Regions from separate parts of the Pseudocitrobacter cyperus genome, predicted to be linked through region 1. Evidence: predicted binding sites of a transcription regulator. Region 1 holds the regulator's gene; each other region holds the start of a gene.
What was found. Region 1 encodes Fur, which represses iron uptake genes when iron is present. Its sites were predicted from a motif close to ATAATAATGAGAACNACTATCAA; they were not measured.

Region 1 (4,491 bases):
AAGAGACGCAGTCCACACGGGTACAAATGCCGCCATCATAGAGAGGCGCTCTGGCGTCAATCGCCACACAGTGGGACTGGGAAGGATCACCAATAATATCCGCACCCGCGTCAATCATAAATTTGAGCAGTACGCCCTGATTAAAGCGGGTACCGCGAATGAGAAAATTATCGGCAGGCCATTCTCCACGCGCATTCTGGCCCCAGGCCTCCTTCAGCCACTCCCGGTTGGACTCGAATCCCCCGGCGGCGAGTACGCAGGTTTTGGCCGTAATGCGCTCCTCTCCTGCCAGTGCAGCGACAAATTCGCCATTTTGCAGCTCCAGCGCCTGAACCGGGGTGTTATAGCGAATTTGCACGCCCAGTTTCTCCGCGCTGCGATAATAAGCATTCATCAGCGCTTTACCGCCGCCCATAAAAAAGGCGTTAGTCCGCGCGACATGCAGTGCGCCCGAAAGTGGGGGCTGGAAGTTAACGCCATGCTGGCGCATCCAGTCCCGGCAGTGCGATGAGGTGCGGATCACTAAACGTGCCAACGACTCGTTAGTGTTTCCTTCGGTAACACGCCACAGATCCTGCCAGAACTCCTCTTCGGGGTAGCTCTCCACCAGCACATCCTGTGGGGCGTCATGCATACAGCGCAAATTGCGGGTATGCTGGGAATTACCGCCGCGCCATTCACGAGGCGCGGCCTCAAGCAGCAGCACAGAAGCGCCGGCCTCGCGAGCGGTCAGTGCGGCACACAATGCCGCATTGCCTCCGCCGATCACCAGAACATCAACCATTGTCGACTCCATTACTATTTAACTAATTGTTAAATTTGTAATTGAAATGTATATGCTTGATGCGCGTTGCCGCTATGGCCTCTTGCTAAAGAGGCCTTTAGTTAACGTAAAGGGTTGCGCCTGGCCACGCGCCGGCTTGCGTGAGCTCTCGCATTACTTTGCTGAGTATTACGCGGGTTGCGAGACCAGCCGGAGAGAGTTCATCATCAGAGAGGCTGACCAGAAAGTTGGGGCGACTAAGGACTGGATTTTGGACATCGATCACTCTGAGTGCTTCGTGGTCGAGGTGGGATATCGCCGCCCCAGGCTGTAATGTGGCGCCAAGGCCGCTGCGTACCGCCTGCATCAGCAAGGCCAGGCCATCTATTTCGGTGACGACTTCCGGGGTCAGTCCGTGCTCCTGGGCAATGGCTTCAAGCCTGCCACGCAGGCCATGCCCCTGGCTTGGCATAATCAGCGGAATGTTTGCCAGTTGGGCAGGCGAGATACCGTCAGAGGAAATATCAGCCAGAAGGGCATGGGTGCCAATCAGGAAAAGTCTTTCTTCAAGAATCGGTCTTGCGCTCCAGCGCACAATTTTATCCTTCTGAAAAACAATCGCTAAATCAATCTGACGGGTGTTGATCATGCGTTCGAGGTTTCCGGAGAGACTTTCCACAACATGCAAACGAACGTCAGGGTAGCTTTCGCGCATCGCGTTGATAAAAGGCATGCCAAGCACGGAGGCGGTACTGGGCGCCATGCCTACGCTGATATGTCCGGAAAGACGCGCTTCGCGTGCGGCGAGCACCGCGTCATCGGCATGACGAAGCGCCAGTTGCGCCTGCGAGTAAAAAGCCAGCCCGGCGCTGGTGGGGGTGACGCCTCTGGAGGTGCGTTGCAACAGGCGTATGGAGAGGTCGTTTTCCAGTCGCGTCATCTGCTGGCTGAGCGCCGAGACGCCAATATTCAGATCGAGCGCCGCGCTGCCCATGCTTCCGGTCTCCACGATGCGGACGAAATATCGTAACTGTCGAAGTTCCATTTCCCTCTCCGGTACCTTAGTGTTTACATTAAAGTAACATTACGCCGAAGTGTGGAGGGTAAGCAACAGGCAATAAAAAAGCCAACCTGTTGGTTGGCTTTAGTAAAACAGTGACGACTATTTTTCTACCGCGTCGTGGGCGTGTTCATCTTCGCGGCAGTCACCCTCTGCACAGTGACCATACAGGTACAGGCTGTGGTTCGTTAAGCGAATGCCGTGTTTTGACGCGATTTCACGCTGGCGGGCTTCAATGGAATCATCGCTAAATTCAATCACTTTGCCGCAGTCGAGGCAGATCAGGTGATCGTGGTGATGCTGTTGGGTAAGTTCGAAAACGGACTTACCCCCTTCAAAGTTATGGCGCGTTACGATGCCCGCGTCATCAAACTGGTTAAGTACGCGATAGACGGTCGCCAGACCAATCTCTTCACCCATGTCGATCAGGCGTTTATATAAGTCTTCCGCGCTGACATGGTGATTGTCTGGTTCCTGAAGCACTTCCAGGATCTTTAACCGGGGAAGTGTGACTTTCAGGCCAGCCTTCTTTAATGCGGTATTGTTGTCAGTCATGCGGAATCTGTCCTGTTGCTAAACGATTGACTTCCCAACAGGGAAGTATCATAGAGAGTGCACCGGGTATAATGCGTCTCATTATAGAATGACCCTTTCTAAATGAAAACAGCAAGCCCTGGGCGAGTAAAGATTTCAAAAACGAGGCTTAACTAGCAAACCCGCTAAATTCTGCAGGTATTGTACAGATATGCGTTCAAAAGTTAAAAATTTGTAGCTATTATTTTGATTGCTTCTACCTATTAATGCGGCGTAATTTAACAATCACGCCGCATTAATGCTTAAGCGTTTTTGATCTCTTCCAGATGCAGCTCTTCAGAAACCTGTTTCACCCATTTTTCAACGCGTTCAGCGGTCAGTTCCGGCTGACGGTCTTCATCGATGGCCAGACCGACGAAATGGTCGTCATCGGCCAGTCCTTTGGAGGCTTCAAAGTGGTAGCCCGCAGTCGGCCAGTGACCAACGATGGTCGCGCCGCGCGGTTCGATGATGTCGCGGATAGTCCCCAGCGCATCACAGAAATATTCCGCATAATCTTCCTGGTCGCCGCAGCCGAACAGGGCAACCAGTTTGCCGTTGAAATCGACTTCTTCCAGCGTTGGGAAGAAATCATCCCAGTCACACTGCGCTTCGCCGTAGTACCAGGTCGGAATGCCCAGCAGCAAAATGTCGAATGCAGCCAGGTCTTCTTTGCTGCTCTTGGCAATGTCATGCACGTCGGCAACGTCTTTACCAAGCTGTTTCTGAATCATTTTTGCAATATTTTCGGTATTGCCGGTGTCACTACCAAAGAAGATGCCAACGATTGCCATGAGTTAAATAACCTCTTGAAACTTAATGATATGGTGGTGGCGTATTGCCCACAGATAAGGGCAATCATAGCAGAACAGAGAAAGGTGCGGAATCAGCAATCGTACCGGACTGCACTCTCTGCTACATGAAAGTGGGGTTTTGCGAAATTTTCAGACCTTTTCCTGCTCGTGAAGCAGGGCTAACTGGCTCATCAGAATCTCTTCGATAAGCTCACTGCGACTCATATCACGCGCTGCCGCCAGCTCGTTCAGAGCGTCAACGGCATCATTGTTCAGTTTCAGCTCGACGCGCTTCAGGCCGCGAACTTTATCGCGTTTTAATTGATTACGCTTATTGATGCGCAACTGCTCGTCACGCGAAAGCGGATTGGTTTTGGGTCTTCCCGGCCGACGCTCATTTGCGAACAAATCTAATGTCGTGCGGTCCGTTTGTTCTTTTGCCATGATTCAGAGTGACTTCGGGGAAACAAGCTACCGGGAAACGCCCGGTGCAGACAGCGCGCAATCATACATCAGTGCAACCGACACGCCAACGACCACGGCCATAATGGCGCGCGGTCGTTGAGTTTTTAATCAGTCTGCTAAATATCGGCGAATAGCGCGCAGCACCGCATCAGGTTTTTCTGCATGTACCCAGTGGCCTGCGCCAGCGATGACATGCGCACGAGCCTGCGGGAACTGCGAAAGCAGAGCATCGCGATAATCTTCAGTAACATACGGGGAATTACCGCCAGGAATAAACAGCGCCGGATGATCCCACGCCGGAATGGGTTCCCAGCCGACGATATGCGGGTACTGATCCCACAGCACCGGAACGTTAAAGCGCCACGCGCCGTCGACAAACGATTTCAGCAGGAACTGAATCACGCCTTCTTCCGCCAGATGCTCGCGCATCAGCGCTGCCGCCTGCTGACGGGTGGCGACGCCCGCCTGGGTAACGGCATTGATGGCGGCGAAAATCTCATCATGACGACGAACGTGATAATCCACGGGGGCGATATCGATAGCCACCAACCGCGCAATGCGCTCCGGAGCCAGCGCAGTAAGCGCCATCACCGCTTTGCCACCCATCGAATGCCCAATTACCGTTGCTTTTTCAATATGATGGGCATCAAGCGTGTCCAGCAGATCCTGCGCCATCGCCGGATAGTTCATCTCGTCAGAACGCGGCGAAAGGCCATGGTTACGCATATCCACTTGCAGGATGTCGTGGTCGGCCACCAGGTCGCGCGCCAGCACGCCGAGGTTATCCAGGCTGCCAAACAGGCCATGAACGAGAAGGATGGGGGAATTATTGTGCT
Region 2 (4,491 bases), on a different contig from region 1:
CACCATGATGAATGATTCGCTCTGCCGCATTATTGCGGGTGAACTTCAGGCACGCGCAGAACAGGTGGAAGCCGCCGTTCGCCTGCTTGATGATGGGAATACCGTGCCGTTTATTGCACGTTATCGTAAGGAAGTCACCGGCGGTCTGGATGACACGCAGTTGCGTAATCTGGAGTCCCGACTGGGCTATCTGCGTGAACTGGAAGATCGTCGCCAGACCATCCTCAAGTCTATCAGCGAGCAAGGGAAACTGACTGAGTCGCTGGAAAAAGCCATCAACGGCACGCTGAGCAAAACCGAACTGGAAGACCTCTATCTTCCGTATAAACAAAAACGTCGCACGCGCGGGCAAATCGCCATTGAAGCCGGGCTCGAGCCGCTGGCTGAGCTGCTGTGGAACGAACCGTCACATGACCCGGAAACGGAAGCGGCCAAATTTATCGACGCCGACAAAGGCGTGGCCGACACCAAAGCCGCGCTGGATGGCGCTCGCTACATTCTGATGGAGCGTTTTGCCGAAGACGCCGCCCTGCTGGCGAAAGTGCGTGACTATTTGTGGAAAAACGCCCACATCGTGGCGACCGTGGTGGCAGGCAAAGAGGAAGAAGGTGCGAAGTTCCGCGACTACTTCGACCATCACGAACCGATTTCTACCGTGCCGTCCCACCGCGCGCTGGCAATGTTCCGCGGCCGCAACGAAGGTGTTCTGCAACTCTCTTTAAATGCCGACCCGCAGTTCGACGAGCCGCCGAAAGAGAGCCACGGCGAACAGATTATTATGAACCACCTCGACTTGCGCCTGAACAACGCCCCGGCGGATAGCTGGCGCAAAGGTGTCGTAAGCTGGACATGGCGCATTAAGGTGCTGATGCATCTGGAAACCGAACTGATGGGCACCGTGCGTGAACGCGCGGAAGACGAAGCAATTAACGTCTTCGCCCGTAACCTGCACGACCTGCTGATGGCCGCGCCTGCGGGCCTGCGCGCAACAATGGGCCTCGATCCTGGCCTGCGTACCGGCGTGAAAGTCGCTGTGGTCGATGGTACCGGGAAACTGGTCGCCACCGACACCATCTACCCGCATACCGGGCAGGCGGCGAAAGCAGCCGTTGCGGTGGCGGCGCTGTGCGAGAAGCACAACGTTGAACTGGTCGCGATCGGTAACGGCACCGCCTCCCGCGAGACAGAACGCTTCTTCCTCGATGTGCAAAAACAGTTCCCGAAAGTGACGGCGCAGAAAGTGATCGTCAGCGAAGCGGGCGCATCCGTTTACTCGGCCTCCGAACTGGCGGCGCTGGAGTTCCCGGATCTCGACGTCTCCCTGCGCGGCGCAGTATCTATCGCCCGCCGCCTTCAGGATCCTTTAGCAGAACTGGTGAAAATCGATCCGAAATCCATCGGCGTCGGCCAGTATCAGCATGACGTCAGCCAGACCTCGCTGGCGCGTAAGCTGGATGCGGTAGTGGAAGACTGCGTAAACGCCGTCGGCGTTGACCTCAATACCGCTTCCGTACCGCTGCTGACCCGCGTAGCAGGCCTGACGCGCATGATGGCGCAGAATATTGTCAGTTGGCGTGATGAGAACGGTCAGTTCCAGAACCGCCAGCAGTTGCTGAAAGTGAGCCGCCTGGGGCCGAAAGCCTTTGAACAGTGCGCAGGCTTCCTGCGTATCAACCACGGCGATAACCCACTGGACGCCTCTACGGTGCACCCGGAAGCCTACCCGGTGGTTGAGCGTATTCTGGCGGCCACGCAGCAGGCGCTGAAAGATCTGATGGGCAACAGCAGCGAGCTGCGTAACCTGAAGGCCTCTGAGTTTACCGACGAGCGTTTTGGCGTACCGACGGTCAGCGATATCATCAAAGAGCTGGAAAAGCCGGGTCGTGACCCGCGCCCTGAGTTTAAAACCGCGAAATTCGCCGATGGCGTCGAAACCATGAACGACCTGCTACCAGGAATGATTCTGGAAGGCGCAGTCACCAACGTCACCAACTTCGGTGCGTTTGTGGATATCGGCGTCCATCAGGATGGTCTCGTCCACATCTCTTCACTGGCGGATAAGTTTGTGGAAGACCCGCACACCGTAGTGAAAGCCGGGGATATCGTGAAAGTGAAGGTGCTGGAAGTAGACCTGCCACGTAAACGTATCGCGCTGACCATGCGTCTGGACGAGCAGCCGGGTGAAACGAACGCCCGTCGCGGCGGTAACAGCAATGAACGCAGCCAGGGCAATCGCCCGGCAGCGAAAGCGGCTAAACCGCGTGGTCGTGATGCGCAACCGGCGGGCAACAGCGCAATGATGGATGCACTGGCGGCGGCGATGGGGAAAAAACGCTAAATCGTGCGGTTTGTTTTGCCGGGTGGCGCTGACGCTTACCCGGCCTACAAAATATAAACGTCTGTAAGCCCGATTTCGCCATCGGGCTTTTTATTTCGGAAATATATTAAACGTTTTTATATTTAGCATTATTATCACCGCATTAACATTCAACGAAATAAACAAACATCCGGTTTACCCGAATTGTTTTGCGCCAAATCAACTTTGCGCCACTTTATTCTCAGAAAGAACATTCGGTCACATTTTATCTATTGAAGATACAAACTATTCTCATTATCATCGTATTGTAGATTAATTAACCTCTCTCATGTTCGCGCGCCTTTCCGTTCGTTTCTGTTGAACCCGCGCGACAGTGACTCGCGATGATATAAGTAGGCCCTATGCAATTTACTCCTGATAGTGCATGGAAAATCACTGGCTTCTCCCGTGACATCAGCCCGGCATGGCGTCAGAAACTGCTGTCGCTCGGCATGTTGCCCGGCTCCTCTTTCCAGGTTGTGCGTGTCGCGCCATTAGGCGATCCCATTCATATTGAAACGCGTCGAGTCAGTTTAGTCCTACGCAAAAAAGATTTGGAATTTCTGGATCTTGAATCCGTTTCTCGTTAATCCGATTTAGCTGTTATAGAGTTCACAAAAATGAAAAAACTAACCATTGGCTTAATTGGTAATCCTAATTCCGGCAAGACAACATTATTCAATCAATTAACCGGTGCGCGTCAGCGCGTAGGTAACTGGTCTGGGGTGACGGTCGAGCGTAAAGAAGGGTCGTTTTCAACCACCGATCACAGCGTGACGCTGGTCGACCTGCCAGGGACTTACTCCCTGACCACTATCTCCTCGCAAACCTCGCTCGATGAGCAAATCGCCTGCCACTATATTTTGAGCGGCGACGCTGACCTGCTGATTAACGTCGTCGATGCCTCCAACCTTGAGCGCAACCTCTACCTGACGCTGCAACTGCTGGAGCTTGGCATCCCCTGCATCGTGGCGCTCAACATGCTGGATATCGCTGAGAAACAGCAAATCCGCATTGATATCGACGCCCTCTCCGCGCGTCTGGGTTGCCCGGTGGTTCCGCTGGTATCCACGCGTGGCCGCGGGATCGACGCCCTGAAGCTGGCGGTTGACCGCTATCAAAGCAACGATGAAATTGAACTGGTGCACTACGCCGCCCCGCTGTTGCGCGAAGCTGAAAATCTGGCGCGCGCAATGCCGGAAGCTATCCCGGTAAAACAGCGCCACTGGCTCGGCATGCAGATGCTGGAAGGCGATATCTACAGCCGCGCCTATGCGGGTGAAGCGGCGGATAAGCTGGATATCGCATTCGCGAATCTAAGTGACGAACTGGATGACCCGGCGCTACATATCGCTGATGCGCGCTACCAGAGCATCTCCGCAATTTGCGACAGTGTGAGCAATACGCTGACCGCCGAGCCAAGCCGCTTTACCGCTGCCGTGGATAAAATCGTGCTCAATCGCGTACTGGGATTGCCGATTTTCCTGTTTGTGATGTACCTGATGTTCCTGCTGGCGATTAACATAGGCGGCGCGTTACAACCTATTTTCGATGGCGGCTCCGTCGCTATCTTTATTCACGGTATCCAGTGGATTGGCGCAACGCTGCACTTCCCGGAATGGCTGACAATTTTCCTCGCCCAGGGGATTGGCGGCGGGATCAATACCGTGCTGCCGTTAGTGCCACAAATCGGCATGATGTATCTGTTCCTCTCCTTCCTTGAGGACTCCGGCTACATGGCGCGTGCGGCATTTGTCATGGATCGTTTGATGCAATCACTGGGGCTGCCGGGCAAATCCTTTGTGCCGCTGATTGTTGGCTTCGGCTGTAACGTGCCTTCCGTGATGGGCGCACGCACGCTGGATGCCCCACGTGAACGTCTGATGACCATCATGATGGCGCCGTTTATGTCCTGCGGCGCACGTCTGGCAATCTTCGCCGTCTTCGCGGCGGCCTTCTTTGGTCAGCAGGGCGCGCTGGCGGTGTTCTCGCTTTACGTGCTGGGGATCGTGATGGCGATCCTGACCGGTCTGATGCTGAAATACACTATCATGCGCGGTGAAGCGTCACCGTTCGTGATGGAGCTGCCGGTTTATCACATCCCGCATCTGAAGAGCCTGTTTATCCAGACCTGG
Region 3 (4,491 bases), on a different contig from region 1:
TAACGCGTTATTCGTCGTGAGGTATGGCAGTGTCTGATCACTTTATTCTACGAAAAGAGGAATTTTTTGCCCGCCCCGGGCAGGCGGTTGCGGTGGCCGATCGCTATCCACAAAATGTTTTTGCCGAACATACCCATGAGTTTTGCGAACTGGTGCTGGTCTGGCGCGGCAATGGCCTGCACATCCTCAACGATCGCCCCTATCGCATCACGCGCGGCGATCTCTTCTATATCCGGGCGGAAGATAAACATGCATACGCCTCGGTTAACGATCTGGTTTTGCAGAATATTATCTACTGCCCCGAGCGGCTGAAGCTTAACCTTGACTGGCAAAACTACCTGCCTGGCCTGAACGGCAGCGCCTGGACGCCGCACTGGCGAATCGGTAGCACCGGTATGGCCCATACCCGGCAAATAATCACTCAACTGGAACATGAAAGCCGCAAGGATGAACCATTAGCCAACGAGATGGCGGAGTTGCTGTTTGCGCAACTGGTGGTCTCCTTTAAACGTTATCGGTATGCGACCGATAATCTCGACGCGACGCAGAGCGAAGCGTTGCTGGACAGGCTGCTCACCGCGCTTTCCGGCAGCCTGAATCGCCCCTTCTCACTGGAGCAGTTTTGTTCGCAGGAGGGGTGCAGTGAACGCGCGTTGCGCCAGCAGTTTCGTCAGCAGACGGGGATGACAGTGAATCACTATTTGCGCCAGTTGCGCATCTGTCACGCGCAGTACCTTTTGCAGCATACAGAATTGATGATCGGAGAAGTTGCGATGCAGTGTGGTTTTGAGGACAGTAACTACTTTTCGGTGGTGTTTAACCGCGAGGTAGGAATGACGCCAGGGCACTGGCGTCATCGTACCGGAGTGATTGCCTGATTAACTGGCCATCCCCAGCCCTACAATATTCGCCGCGATGATAATCACCACGCAGCCGACGCTCAGCACACCCACCGGGCGGCGACCCGCGTTGTTCCACTCTTTCAGTATCAGCCCCACCAGGCCACCGCACAGTACGTAGAAGCTCATGTGCAGCATCCAGCTAATGTATTCATATTGCGCCGGGATTTTGGCGTGGCCCCAGGCATAAAAGAAGAACTGCAAATACCACATCAGGCCGCCCAACGCGGAGAGTAATACGTTGGTAATGATCAGCGGTTTTGCCAGCGAGAAGTCAGCTTTTACTGACAACGTTTTCACTTTTGCCAGACGGATAAAGCAGAATCCGAGATTGATCAGCGCGCCGCCTCCCATGATTACGACATAGCTTGGCAGTGCGACGTAAAGGGGAGCGACGCCCAGCGCTGCGGCTGCTTCGTGCATAGGTTTTGCGGCGCTCATCGCAAATGACATCCCCGCTGAGAAGATGCCACACATTACCGCCAGCAGCAGCCCTTTCCTGAGGTTAAAGTCTTCCGCTTTAATGCCCATGTTGCGCTCTTTCAACTGACCCGCGCGGGTGACTATCCCTACGCCAATCAGCGCCACCAGTACGCCCAGCAGCGTCATGCGACCGCCTTTGGTATTGATGAGCACATCAAAGCTGCCGTTCAGAATCGGCGTCATCAGCGTGCCGACAATCAACGTAATGCCAATTGCTATTCCAATGCCCATCGACATGCCCAGATAGCGCATCGTCAGGCCATAGTTGATATTGCCAATGCCCCACATGGCGCCGAACAGGAACACCGGCAGCAGGGTTGTGGCGTTAAAGGAGCCGTAATAGGCCCAGAAATCAGGTAACAGCAGGGCACTGATTGTCCAGGGAAGGATAAGCCACGACACGATGCCGCCAACAGACCACATTGTCTCCCAGGACCAGTGTTTGACCTTCTTGAAAGGGGCATAGAAACAGGCTGCACTGGCTGCGCCTATCAGATGCCAGAAAATGCCCATCATAATCGCATTATTCATTATTGTTTCCTCAACGGTTTATTGTTGGTTCAGGCTTCCTGCCAACTCGTTGAGCTTAAAAAGTATGCGATTTAATAACCTTCCGTTAATTGCCACGACGAGTCAAAAAATGACCATCAGAGCAATATTGAAGTGAGTCGCTTCACATTTTTGCATGATGTCCGGAAAGCGAGACGATTCTGCCTTTTTCATTGATAGGTCTGGCTTTTTCGCTCTGTAAGCCCCTAAAAATCAGATACATAACTGAAAGTTATAACCTTATAAAAACTACGGCATTGATAATCATTTTCAATATCATTTAATTAACTATAATGAACCAACTGCTTACGCGGCGTTAACACTTTGCCGCCCGACAATAATGGAGAAGATTATGAGCTATACCCTGCCATCACTGCCTTATGCATACGATGCTCTGGAACCGCACTTCGATAAGCAGACGATGGAAATCCATCACACTAAACACCACCAGACCTATGTGAACAACGCGAATACCGCGCTGGAAAGCCTGCCGGAGTTCGCTTCTCTGTCTGCTGAAGAGCTGATCACCAAACTGGATCAGATCCCGGCTGAAAAAAGAACGTTCCTGCGCAACAACGCTGGCGGCCACGCTAACCACAGCCTGTTCTGGAAAGGCCTGAAAAAAGGCACTACCCTGCAGGGAGACCTGAAAGCGGCTATCGAGCGCGATTTCGGCTCTGTTGAGAAATTTAAAGAAGAATTCGAAAAAGCGGCAGCAACCCGTTTCGGTTCCGGTTGGGCATGGCTGGTGCTGAAAGGCGACAAACTGGCTGTTGTTTCCACCGCAAACCAGGACTCCCCGCTGATGGGTGAAGCTATCTCTGGCGCCTCTGGCTTCCCGATTGTGGGCCTGGACGTTTGGGAACACGCTTACTACCTGAAATTCCAGAACCGCCGCCCGGACTACATCAAAGAGTTCTGGAACGTGGTGAACTGGGACGAAGCGGCTGCACGTTTCGCGGCTAAAAAATAAGTCTTATTTGACCCAGCCTTACTGTATGGTGAGGCGCTAAAGCCCCTGCAAGGTACACCTGCAGGGGCTTTTTTTGGGTCTGGATATGTTAAGGAGCGTACTGCTGTTAAACATGACGTGTTGTTTTAATCTGTTTGGGTAATTATTTTTATTCATATCACAAATATTTTTACCTGATGATCACAGGATCGTTTTCAGTTGCGCAAGGAAAATCTGCTAGCATATACAAATATATTTTTCCTTTGGCAGAGTGCCATGGTTTTTTGATTTGTGGCACTCCAGCTAAGATATTGTATTTCATCTTAAGAAATACAAAAAATAATTACCAATATATACGCAAAGAATAACTAATAAAAATATATAAATAATCCATATAATGATCTATTTACTATTTTATTCATTGACTTAAGATACTTTTCAGTTTCGATGCATTTATATTATTATTTATTTTGAGTTTTTGTTTTATTTCGGTGAATATGTTTTTCATTTATTAGTTTCATATTTTTGAAATGCTTCTAAATTTTAATTAAAAGTAAATGATGCTATTGTATTAAATTCATATGGATATTAGTTTTAGCAACAGTGCCTTCGGCATGTTTTTAACTCTATTAATATGGATATTATTTTATGAAAAAAGCGCTTCTTCTCTTTTTACCTCTGGTGGCGACCAGCGCTCATGCAGTATATGTCGACGTTCGTCATGAGTATCTGGATGATAGTAAAGCTAATTATGACCGTGCTTATATCTCCCATCGCTTTGGGAATGGCTTCGGCTTTGCTATTGAAGCTATTGCGAAATCAGGCGGTGATGATACTGACCGTCCGTTTAACGATATGGAGACGCAGGGCAATGAATATACTGTAAGCTATCAGTTTAAAACCGGCGATGTTGCCTGGCAGCCCGGTTTTGTACTGGAGGCGGGTAACGGTTATTCGAACTATAAACCCTATTTACGAGCGACCTGGACACTCAATGAGAGTTGGTGGTTGGGTGCTCGTTACCGTTTTGAATATGTTCGCCGCTCTTCCGATGATCGCGAAGACGATAAGATTAACCGTATGGATGTCTGGGCCGGATATAAATGGAATAACTTTGACTGGACGCTGGAGGGTATCTATAAAAAAGCCGATAAATATGACCAGTTTGATAATGGTAAAACTAATTATGAATACAATTTCAGAACGGCATATCTTATTGGCCAATGGTCTCCGTTTGTTGAAGTCGGTAACGTCTCCGTAAGAAGTACCAGCGACGAACGTCAAACGCGTTTCCGTGTCGGTATTGGTTATACTTTCTGATAATTAATTCCTCTGCTTTTGCTTTTACTTTTCTTTTTTCGGTTATCCTTGCGGATAACCGATTTTTTTGCCCCTGCATAAGTGAGAGGGGCTTTTGTTTTACATGACGCCGAGCAGGCGCGGCAAGAACAGGGTTAATTCAGGCAGGTAGGTAATCATGAGCAGTACGCCGATAATTGCAATGTAGAACGGCATCAGGGGCTTCAATACCTCTTCCACTTTTACCTTCCCGACACTTGCCCCCACGTACAATCCGCTGCCGACGGGGGGCGTGATGGTGCCGATCGC

Region 2: feoA (ferrous iron transporter A) is a predicted target of Fur. The motif match lies at 2,596-2,618, and genes of this name have one in related genera.
Region 3: sodA (superoxide dismutase [Mn]) is a predicted target of Fur. The motif match lies at 2,189-2,211, and genes of this name have one in related genera.

The regions. Positions count from the first base shown of each region.
Region 1 is NZ_JAYMYY010000001.1:1,368,679-1,373,169, reverse strand. Features, by position in the region: gene tcuA (FAD-dependent tricarballylate dehydrogenase TcuA) at 1-784, opposite strand, end outside; gene tcuR (tricarballylate utilization LysR family transcriptional regulator TcuR) at 882-1,808, opposite strand; gene fur (ferric iron uptake transcriptional regulator) at 1,926-2,378, opposite strand; gene fldA (flavodoxin FldA) at 2,660-3,190, opposite strand; gene ybfE (LexA regulated protein) at 3,341-3,634, opposite strand; gene ybfF (esterase) at 3,764-4,491, opposite strand, start outside.
Region 2 is NZ_JAYMYY010000005.1:377,075-381,565, reverse strand. Features, by position in the region: gene VSR74_RS17605 (Tex family protein) at 5-2,338, shown strand; gene feoA (ferrous iron transporter A) at 2,719-2,946, shown strand; gene feoB (Fe(2+) transporter permease subunit FeoB) at 2,977-4,491, shown strand, end outside.
Region 3 is NZ_JAYMYY010000011.1:56,697-61,187, reverse strand. Features, by position in the region: gene rhaR (HTH-type transcriptional activator RhaR) at 30-878, shown strand; gene rhaT (L-rhamnose/proton symporter RhaT) at 879-1,913, opposite strand; gene sodA (superoxide dismutase [Mn]) at 2,284-2,904, shown strand; gene VSR74_RS21970 (oligogalacturonate-specific porin KdgM family protein) at 3,532-4,203, shown strand; gene VSR74_RS21965 (TRAP transporter large permease) at 4,303-4,491, opposite strand, start outside.